DNA from 2 places in the Rhodococcus sp. NPDC003382 genome. Region 1 is predicted to be linked to the other one. Evidence: riboswitches for the same ligand, from Rfam matches in the RefSeq annotation. Region 1 holds a riboswitch; the other holds the start of a gene.
The links. A riboswitch is a leader RNA that binds a small molecule or an ion and turns the genes downstream of it on or off. The one in region 1 is predicted to bind cobalamin.

Region 2: linked by a shared signal. The riboswitch ahead of metE (5-methyltetrahydropteroyltriglutamate--homocysteine S-methyltransferase) and the one ahead of ACWDUD_RS28205 (ABC transporter substrate-binding protein) in region 1 are both predicted to bind cobalamin.

Annotation. Positions count from the first base shown of each region.
Region 1 covers NZ_JBSFRH010000066.1:1,886-6,881, forward strand. Annotated here, with positions in the region: gene ACWDUD_RS28195 (ABC transporter ATP-binding protein) at 1-470, opposite strand, end outside; gene ACWDUD_RS28200 (FecCD family ABC transporter permease) at 467-1,429, opposite strand; gene ACWDUD_RS28205 (ABC transporter substrate-binding protein) at 1,492-2,397, opposite strand; cobalamin riboswitch at 2,479-2,613, opposite strand; gene ACWDUD_RS28210 (O-succinylhomoserine sulfhydrylase) at 2,635-3,858, opposite strand; gene ACWDUD_RS28215 (rhodanese-like domain-containing protein) at 3,855-4,265, opposite strand; gene ACWDUD_RS28220 (nuclear transport factor 2 family protein) at 4,315-4,746, opposite strand.
Region 2 covers NZ_JBSFRH010000035.1:41,817-46,812, forward strand. Annotated here, with positions in the region: gene ACWDUD_RS21735 (hypothetical protein) at 1-181, opposite strand, end outside; gene ACWDUD_RS21740 (hypothetical protein) at 236-823, shown strand; cobalamin riboswitch at 1,591-1,798, shown strand; gene metE (5-methyltetrahydropteroyltriglutamate--homocysteine S-methyltransferase) at 1,952-4,231, shown strand; gene ACWDUD_RS21750 (bifunctional 2-methylcitrate synthase/citrate synthase) at 4,389-4,996, opposite strand, start outside.

The DNA of each region.
Region 1 (4,996 bases):
TCGGGTTGCTGCGCCAGTGCGCGCGCCAGCACCACTCGTTGCAGTTCTCCGCCGGACAACTCGGTTGCCGAGCGGGGCGCGAAGTCTTCGAGTTCGAGCCGGGCGATGACCCGGTCGACGATCTCCAGATCATGCGGCTTCTCGCTGCCGAAACGCGGAATGTGGGCGGTGCGTCCGAGCCGGATCAGTTCCCGCACCGTGACCCCTTCGGGAACGATCGGCCGCTGCGGCATCAACGCGACCGCCCGCGCCACCGCGCGTCGACCGGACTTGCGGGGCGTCACGCCGGCGACGGTGATGTCGCCGGTCGCGGCGACCAGTCCGGCGATCGAATGCAGCAGTGTCGTCTTGCCCGAACCGTTGGGGCCCACGAGCGACACCCACGTTCCGGCGGACACGACGAGGTCGATGTCGTGGAGGACCTCGACTCCTCCGCGTTTGGCCGACACAGACTTACACGTCACGGTCATGCGACACCCCGGCTGCGACGCAGGACGAACAGGAAGAACGGCGCGCCGATCGCGGCGGTGACGACACCGATGGGAAGTTCGGCCGGTGACATCGCGGTGCGAGCGACGATGTCGGCGAGAACGATGAAGGCCGCACCCACCATGAGCGACAGCGGCAGCAACAGTCGGTGGCCGGGACCCACGACGAGGCGCACCGCGTGCGGGATGACGATGCCGACGAATCCGATGAGCCCGCTGGCGGACACCACGGCGGCGGTGCCGAGAGTGGCCACGCCCACCAGAACCAGACGGACGCGGGCCGGGTCGATGCCGAGACTCGACGCTTCGACGTCGCCGACCGACATGACGTCGAGAGTCCGCCGGTGCAGCGCGATGACAGCGACCGACACGATCACGTAGGGCAGGATTGTCAGGACGTCGGACCAGCCGTCGGTGGACAGGCGACCGAGCATCCACGAATACACCTGACGCAGCGTGTCGTCGTGCAGCTGCATGAAGAACGTCTGGATGGCGTTGGCGAACGCAGCGACGGCCACACCGGCGAGGATGATGACCACTTCGGTGCGCCCGGTGCCGACGGAGCGTCCGAGCATGTACGTGGCGGCCACCGCGAGCAAACCGCCTGCGAATGCGGCCATGGGCACCCCGGCGAATCCGGCTGCGCCGCCGACGACGATGGCGAGGGTCGCCCCGAGACCCGCACCGCTCGACACTCCGAGAAGGTAGGGGTCGGCGAGCGGATTGCGGAACACGCCCTGGTAGGCGGCTCCGGCGATCGCGAGCATCGCGCCGACCACGGCACCGAGAACCACGCGCGGCATGCGGATGTTCCACAGGATCGCCTGCTGGCGCGTGGACAACCCGGAGTCGACGTCGACGAACGGCAGCGCATCGGCCATGTCGAGCAGGACGCCGCGCGCGGTGAGCCCCGCGGGACCGACCAGGATCCCGAGGAGCATCGCGGCGAGGAGAACGAGCGCCGCGCCACCCAGCACGAGGGCGCGGCGGCGCGGCGTCGATGTCACGGTGTGGGCTGGGCTGCCGGTGCTGCCGCGACGATCGCGGCGAGTTCGCGCACGAGATCCACGACGCGCGGACCCCATCGGCTGGCGATGTCCTCGTCGAGGACGTAGACGCGACCGTCGCGCACGGCGCTGAGTTCGTTCCAGCCGGCGCGCGCGGCGACGACTTCCGGCGTCACGCCGCAGCATTGCCCGTCGGCGAGGAACACGACGTCGGGGTTCTGTTCGAGGATGAACTCGTTCGACAGCTGCGGGTAGCCGTCGCCACCGGTGGCGATGGACCTGAGGCCGAGCATCCCGTAGATCTGCCCGATGTAGGTGTCGTCGGTGACGCTGTAGAAGGTGTTGTCGAGCTCGTGGTAGTAGGTGAGCGGAGTTTCCCGTTCGGGGAGGCCGGCGAGGGTCTCGTCGATGTCCGTCTTCATCTGCGCGACGAGTTCGGCCGCTTCGCCGACGTGTCCGGTGGCGGCGCCGAGCTGCTCGATCTGGTCGTAGGTGTCGTCCAAGTCCTCTGCGGCCGGAAGGATCAGGGTTTCGACCCCGGCCTGTTCGAGTCCGGCGACGAGATCCGCCGTGTCGGCGTTGGAGACCACCAGGTCGGGTTCGTATCCGAGGATCGCCTCGACGTTGGGGGTGAAGCCCGACAGGTCGGTGACGGGTGCCTCGGCCGGGTAGTCGGACCGGTCGTCGACGGCGATCACCTGGTCGCCCGCGCCGATGGCGTAGAGCATCTCGGTGCTGGTCGGGCTCAACGACACGATGGCCTGCGGGACGTCGGCGGAAGCCGAGTCGGTCTCACCGGCGGGTGAGGTGTCGTCGCCACCGGAGCACCCGGCGGCGAAGAGGGCGAATACCGTGATGCCGGCGGCGCACAACCGTCGGGTGTTGTCGAGGGGCACAGCCATCCTCCGTTGCTCGGAGGACGAAAACAGCACGGCTGCAACGGATGCGTTGCGGCACGCCACCGTCCTTCGTCCGAGGACCAGTACGTACGGCCCGCGACGCCGGCTGACCTGGCTCCCCCGAGGTACGGGATTCACAGTTGCGGGACAGCGCCGGACTCGCACCGGCTTCACCGAAAACGCAGCGGGTGCCCTGTCGGCGTGACAGGACACCCGCAGCGTAGCCCACGGCTTACCAGCTCAGGACAGCGCCTGCTGGAGATCCTCGAGGAGATCCTGGGGATCCTCCAGTCCCACGGACAGGCGCACCACCCCGTCTGCCAGGCCGATCGCGGCGCGTCCTTCCGGGCCCATCGCGCGGTGCGTCGTCGTCGCCGGGTGCGTGATGAGCGACTTCGCGTCACCGAGGTTGTTGGAGATGTCGACGATCCGCAGCTTGTTGAGCAGCTCGAACGCCTTCTTCTTGCCTTCGCCCTCGGCGGCGGCGAGCTCGAAGGTGACGACGGTTCCGCCGCCGCTCATCTGCGACCGGGCGAGTTCGTACTGCGGATGCGATTCGAGGTACGGGTACTTGACCCAGTTCACCGCGTCCTGCGTCTCGAGGAACCGGGCGATTTCGAGCGCGGTGTCCACCGAGCGCTGCACGCGCAGCGGCATCGTCTCGAGGCCCTTGAGCAGCGTCCAGGCGTTGAACGGGCTCAGCGCCGGACCGGTGTGGCGGATGAGCTGCTGCACGGGCCCGTCGATGTAGTCCTTCGGGCCGAGGATGGCACCGCCGAGCACGCGGCCCTGGCCGTCGATGTGCTTGGTGCCGGAGTAGACGATGATGTCGGCGCCGAGGTCGAGGCTGCGCTGCAGCAGCGGGGTGGCGAACACGTTGTCCAGCACCACTTTCGCGCCGGCAGCGTGTGCCATCTCCGAGACCTTGCGGACGTCGACGAGGGTCTGCATCGGGTTCGACGGGGTCTCGAAGAACACCGCGGTGGTCGGCACCGACAGTGCCTGCTCCCACTGGTCGAGGTCCTCGCCGTCGACGAACACGGTCTCCACACCCCACCGGGGCAGGATCTCGTTGCACACCACGAAGCACGAACCGAACAGGCTGCGGGCCGCGACGAGGCGGTCGCCCTGGCCGAGCAGCGCACCGAGCGCGGTGAACACCGCGGACATGCCGCTGGCGGTGGCATACGCGCCTTCCGCGCCGTCGAGCAGCCGCAGCCGCTCCTCGAACATCTTCACGGTCGGGTTGCCGTACCGGGAGTAGACGAAGTGGTCGACCTCACCGGTGAAGGCCTGCTCGGCGGCCTCGGCCGATTCGTACACGAAGCCGGAGTTGAGGTACAGCGCCTCGGAGGTCTCCTCGAATCCGGAGCGCAGCAGGCCGCCGCGGACACCGACCGTGGCAGGGCGCACCGAATCGGGCAGTGGCCGCTGGAACGCGCCACCCTGGGGAGTTGCACTCACGACTGCCTCCACGGCAGGCCCGCGGCCCGCCAGCCCTGGGCGCCGCGATGACCCTCGGGGTCGAGGGCGCCTTCGAATCCTTCGAGAACGTTGTAGGACGGGGTCAGGCCCGCAGCGGTCGCCGCGACGGCGGCACCGATGGAACGCTGCCCCGAGCGACACAGGAAGACGACCGGCCCTTTTTCGATGCCGGCCTCGCGCAGTTCGTCGACGAACCGGGGGTTGGGCGCACCGTTCGGGTAGCCGACCCATTCGACGAAGACGGTGCGGCGACCGATGGACGAGGTCTCGGGGACCCCGACGTACTTCCACTCGGCGTCGGTACGCACATCGACGAGCACGGCATCCGGGTTTTCCTGCAGCAGCTCCCAGGCTTGCTGCGGCGTTATATCACCTGCGTAGCTCACCGCACCAGCTTTCCACAGACGTGTCGGGGCCTGCGAGGCGGGCGGGGAATCAGGCGGTGCAGATCCGCCAGTCGCCGTCGACGCGCGTCAACGACCAGACGACCGTGTCCTGCTCTCCGTCGACGGTGGTGCGGGTCTCGACGCGGCCCCGGTCTCCCTCGATGTCGACGGTGCCGAACTTGTCGATCGTGGCCTCCCCGTCGACGTCGGCGAGCGGAGCCTGATCGGCGGGCAGCTCGGCGCAGCGAAGCCGCGTCATCGCATCGTCGTCGTCGGCGTTGTGCGCTCGCACGTAGTCGTCGACCGTCCGGGACACCAGATCGGAGTCGCTCAGGGACTCGTCGGACGGTCCGAAGACCTGCCCGGCGACGACGACGAGGATGAGCACGACCACGACGGCGAGGGCCCCGAGGAACGGTCCGGCGGTGCTGCGTTCGGGCTCGTCGGGGTCCGGTTCGGGTGCGGGTCGCTTGTCTGCCATGCCCCCGATCCTAGGTGGAGGTCGATTGCCGCCGGTCGGGGCGCATTTGCCTCAATAAACCCTCTCGAGGTAGGAATTGGTTCATGGCCTACGCACACCTCGTTCGACGTCTCGCCGTCGACCTCTGTCGTGTGTCTGCCCATATGTGTTGTCGCTGAAGCGATTCCCCACCCAGCTGCGTTCTGCACGCACTCGCCGCCCGTCTGCCGCGGCACCGTGTCGGCCCATCAGAGGGCAACCTAAATTAAGC
Region 2 (4,996 bases), on a different contig from region 1:
CCGGCGAGCCCGGATCGGTGCTGCACCCGCAGAACGCAACAACTCCGACGAGGGCGGCAGCGATGCTGCTCAGCAGGCGTGCTGTCACGGAAGGGTCCTTGCTGGTGTGCGGTGTCGAACAGGGTCGAGACGCCAGGATATCGATGCCGATCGCGCCAGGCTCGGCGTCGAGCCCGCCCATACCTCCAGGACAGCAACTTGTTCAGCGTGCAGCTACGGCAGTGATACTGGCTGCGTGAGCATCACACGGTGTGACGAAGTGACAGCGGCGCGCTGGATCGAACAGCGCCCCGAGGACTGGAGGCGACTCGCCGCACGGGGCCCGGCCTGTTTCGACAGATATGCGCGTCTACGGATCATCCCGGACCCGAGCTACCCGGGACAAAAGGAAAGTGAGATCCCCGCCGACCCAGCTGCCGTGCACGACACGGACCAGATCGGTGTCGTACTGGCCGAATTGGCCCGGTACACCGGAACACCGGATGATTGCTACTTCCTGGTCTGGGACGGGTGGCCGAGCTTTCGCCCTGACGATCCGATGCCGAAGGTGTCGATCCCGAACCGCGACTACTTCCTGTTCCACGGCACCCTCGCAGACTTCCCCGACTGGAACAGCCAAATCGAGGCGCTCCTCGACGACATCGAGGCGCCGACGCCGGCGTTCGTGTGGCCGGCCGATCGGGCCTGGTGTGTGACCTGCGACGTCGATCCACATTTCGCCACGATCGGCGGATCCGCCGAGGCGATCGACACGATCGTGGCCTTGCGGGAGGTCGATGTCGTCGAGGACGACCCTGATCGGGAGCCGCCGTACTACTGCTGACGACCCGAGATCGTCTGCCGCGTTGCGGTGATGCTGAATGTCGTCGTCGCCCGGACAAGTATTCGTCGGACATGCGCTGGTTCTGCACAGCTATGGATGTCGATCGCGGGACTCCCGCACCGTCCAGAAACGAAAAATGCGTTCACCTGGCAGTTCAGCGTCGATGGTGCGTAAACGGAAATTTACGACACCCATCCCGCAGAAACCGTGAGTGACCACGACGCAGGGGCCAACGAGCCCGGTTCACCCACGTTCTCTCGATGCTTGTCGAGATGCAGCGAAGATGAGCGAGATGGGCGGGGCAGATTAACTGGGCCGACCGCAGCTTTATAAAGCTTCTGAGCTGCGGTTTCCCGGAATGAAACCTTGACTGGCGCCTCGTCTCACCGAGACTCTGTCAGTCTGTAGCGGCGTGTCCTGTCAATCTTCACTGCATCTCGACAATGCTGGCGAGATGCAGCGCAGATCAACGTGAGACCAGACGGATTGACTGGATGATCGGGCTCGCGAACGGACCGACCTGCGGTTTCTCTGAGAGCATCCGGGGTCTCACTGAATGTGTACCGCTTGACACCATGCTCGCTTCACAGCCGAAACGGAATCGGTCCCCTCGCCAGTACATCGATCGCTCCGCGAATTAGATGAGTTCGACACGACCGCGGTCGCCGTAAGGAGGTGCGTGTGTGTCCACTGCCTGATGGGGGTTATGCGGGGTTATATAGTCGACGCTGCGAGCGGTTCGCCGTGCCTGTCGTGAGGAGCCCCGAAGACAACGCACGCGCGTCGAAGCACCCTGCCGGGTGCGAGAGGGAACCCGGTGTGACTCCGGGACTGTCCCGCAGCGGTATGCAGGAACGACCGCCGTCATCAGCACTGGAACCCAACCGGTTCCGGGAAGCGACGGCCAGTAGGTTCCCGTCCGGACACGGATGTGGAGCGCCTGCGAGTCCGAAGACCTGCCGATCGTGTCGGACACGCCGTGTCCGACGGTATGCCACCTCGTGGAATGGGTGCGCGACCTGATCGGCAAACCCTTCGAACCGGGTTCGAAGCAGGGGCTCGTATCGGTGATTCGTGCGCTCGTCGGGTGGTATGTCATCAGCGACGAACACCGGAGAACCACCCCTGATGTCTGTATCGACAGCACCTTTCACGGCCACCGTGCTCGGCTCCGCACGTATCGGCCCCCACCGCGAACTGAAGAAGGCGATCGAGGCCTACTGGTCCGGCCGCATGGAACGACCAGCTCTCGAAGCCGTCGCCGCGCAACTACGCGCGGACACGTGGACCAGGCAACGCACCGCGGGCCTCGACTCGATCCCGGTCGGCACCTTCTCCCTCTACGATCACGTGCTCGACACCGCCTTCATGCTCGGTGCCGTACCCGAGCGGGTCGCCGGAATCCGCAACGACCTCGATCGCTACTTCGCAGCCGCCCGCGGTACCGCGGCCGTCGCGCCGCTCGAGATGACCAAATGGTTCGACACCAACTACCACTATCTGGTGCCCGAGATCGGACCGGACACCGTGTTCCGGCTCGACGCCACCCGTCTGCTCGCCGAGCTCACCCAGGCCCACACGCTGGGGGTTCCGGCACGCCCGGTGGTGCTCGGCCCGATCACATTCCTGAAACTGAGCAAACCCGTCGACGGCCAGGGCCCGCTGCTCGACCGGATCGGCGAATTGGTTCCGCTGTACGCGGCCCTGCTCGGCCGGCTGCGCGACGCCGGAGCCTCCTGGGTACAGATCGACGAACCGGCCCTGGTCACCGACCTCGACGACACCGATCTCGACGTGGTGACCGCCGTGTACCAGCGGCTCGGTGAGGTCCGGCACCGCCCGGCGATTCTCGTCGCTTCCTACTTCGGGCAGCTCGGCCCGGCCCTTCCGCGGCTCGCCCGCACGGCGATCGACGGAATCGCGATCGACCTGGCCAGCGGTCCTCCGGATTCGCTCACCGACGTTCCGGAGTTGGCCGGCAAACTGGTGGTTGCCGGCATCGTCGACGGCCGCAACATCTGGCGCAACGACCTCGAGCAGTCCCTCACCACCCTCATCGGGCTGCGCGATCAGGCAGCCGCGGTGGCAGTGTCGACGTCCTGCTCGCTGCTGCACGTGCCGTACACCGTCGCCGCCGAAACCCGGCTGGACAAATCCTTGCGCTGCTGGCTGGCGTTCGGTGCGGAGAAGGAACGCGAGGTGGTCACGCTCGCGACCGCCCTGGACGAGGGGCGTGACGCCGTCGCCGACGAGCTGGCGTCCTCACGGACCGCCGCCGCGGTGCGACGCAGCGACCCTCGCCTCCACGATGCCCGGGTCCGGGAAGAGCTCGCTGCGCTCGGACCCGACCGCGGCCGCAGCACACCGGCGGCCGAACGACGTGGCATCCAGCAGGAGCGTCTTCGATTGCCCGTCCTGCCGACCACCACGATCGGCTCGTACCCGCAGACGTCCCGGATCCGTGTCGCGCGCGCGGACCTGCGCGCCGGCCGCATCGAACAAGCCGAGTACGTGCACCGGATGCGTGCCGAGATCGACGACGTCATTGCGCTGCAGGAAGAGCTGGGCCTCGACGTGCTCGTGCACGGTGAACCCGAACGCAACGACATGGTGCAGTATTTCGCCGAGCAACTCGACGGCTTCTTCGCCACCGACAACGGTTGGGTCCAGTCCTACGGAACCCGGTGCGTGCGACCGCCGATCCTGTACGGCGACGTCACCCGCAACAGCCCGATGACCGTCGACTGGATCACCTTCGCGCAGTCCTGCACCGACAAGCCGGTCAAGGGCATGCTCACCGGGCCGGTGACGATCCTCGCCTGGTCGTTCGTACGCGACGACCAACCACTGGCCGACACCGCCGATCAGGTGGCGCTCGCCATCCGACAGGAGACGATCGACCTCGAGACGGCAGGAGTCGGGATAATCCAGGTCGACGAGCCGGCACTGCGCGAGCTACTGCCGTTGCGTGCCGCGGACAAGGACGAGTACCTCACTTGGTCGGTGGGCGCATTCCGGCTCGCGACATCGGGCGTCGGCGACGACACGCAGATCCACACCCACCTGTGCTATTCCGAGTTCGGTGAAGTGATCGACGCGATCGCCGGGCTCGATGCCGACGTCACCTCCATCGAGGCGGCCCGCTCGCACATGGAGATCCTCACGGATCTGGACGCCGCCGGGTTCAACGTCGGTGTCGGCCCGGGTGTGTACGACATCCATGCGCCGCGGGTTCCGAGTGTCGAGGAGATCGCGTCGCTGCTGCGCAAGGCGCTGGCTGCGGTGCCGGCAGAGCGCTTGTGGGTCAACCCGGACTGCGGGCTCAAGACCCGCGGACCGGCAGAGGTCAAGGAGTCGTTGGCAAACATGGTCGCTGCGGCCAGGGCCGTGCGCACCGAGATTCTGTGACGGACACGCGATGAACCGGTGGCCCGGACCGGGCTGATGCCGATCCGGGCCACCGGTGCCGTCGGTAACGATCCTCAGCGCCTCACTCGCCGTGCCTGCGCGAGGACCGCGAAGCGCGCTTGGCGGATTCCCTTGCGGAAGCGCTGCTTGGTGGACGTCAGGCCACGACGGACCGTTGCGGGACGCCGGTGTATTGACTGAGCGGGCGGATCAGGGCGTTGGATGCGCCCTGCTCGATGATGTGCGCGGTCCACCCGGTGATCCGGCTCATGACGAAGATCGGGGTGAACACCTCGATGTCGAAGCCCATCAGGTGATAGGCGGGCCCCGTGGGGAAGTCGAGGTTCGGCTCGATGCCGGTGGCATCGGCCATGGTCTTCTCGAGGATGTCGTACAGCCGCACCCACTTCTCGCCACCGGTGTGCGCGGCGACGTCGAGGAAGGCCTTCTTCATCGTCGGCACCCGGGAGTCACCGTTCTTGTACACCCGGTGCCCGAATCCCATCACCTTCTCCTTGCGGGACAGCTTGCCGCGCATCCATTCCTCGGCGCGTTCGGGTTCACCGATCTCGAGCATGTCGTGCATCACGGCCTCGTTCGCACCGCCGTGCAGCGGACCCTTGAGGGTTCCGATCGCGGCGGTGACGGCGCTGTAGATGTCGGACAGGGTGGAGGTGACGACCCGGGCCGCGAACGTGGAGGCGTTGAAACTGTGCTCCGCATACAGGATCAGCGACACTTCGAACGCCTTCACGATCTGCGCAT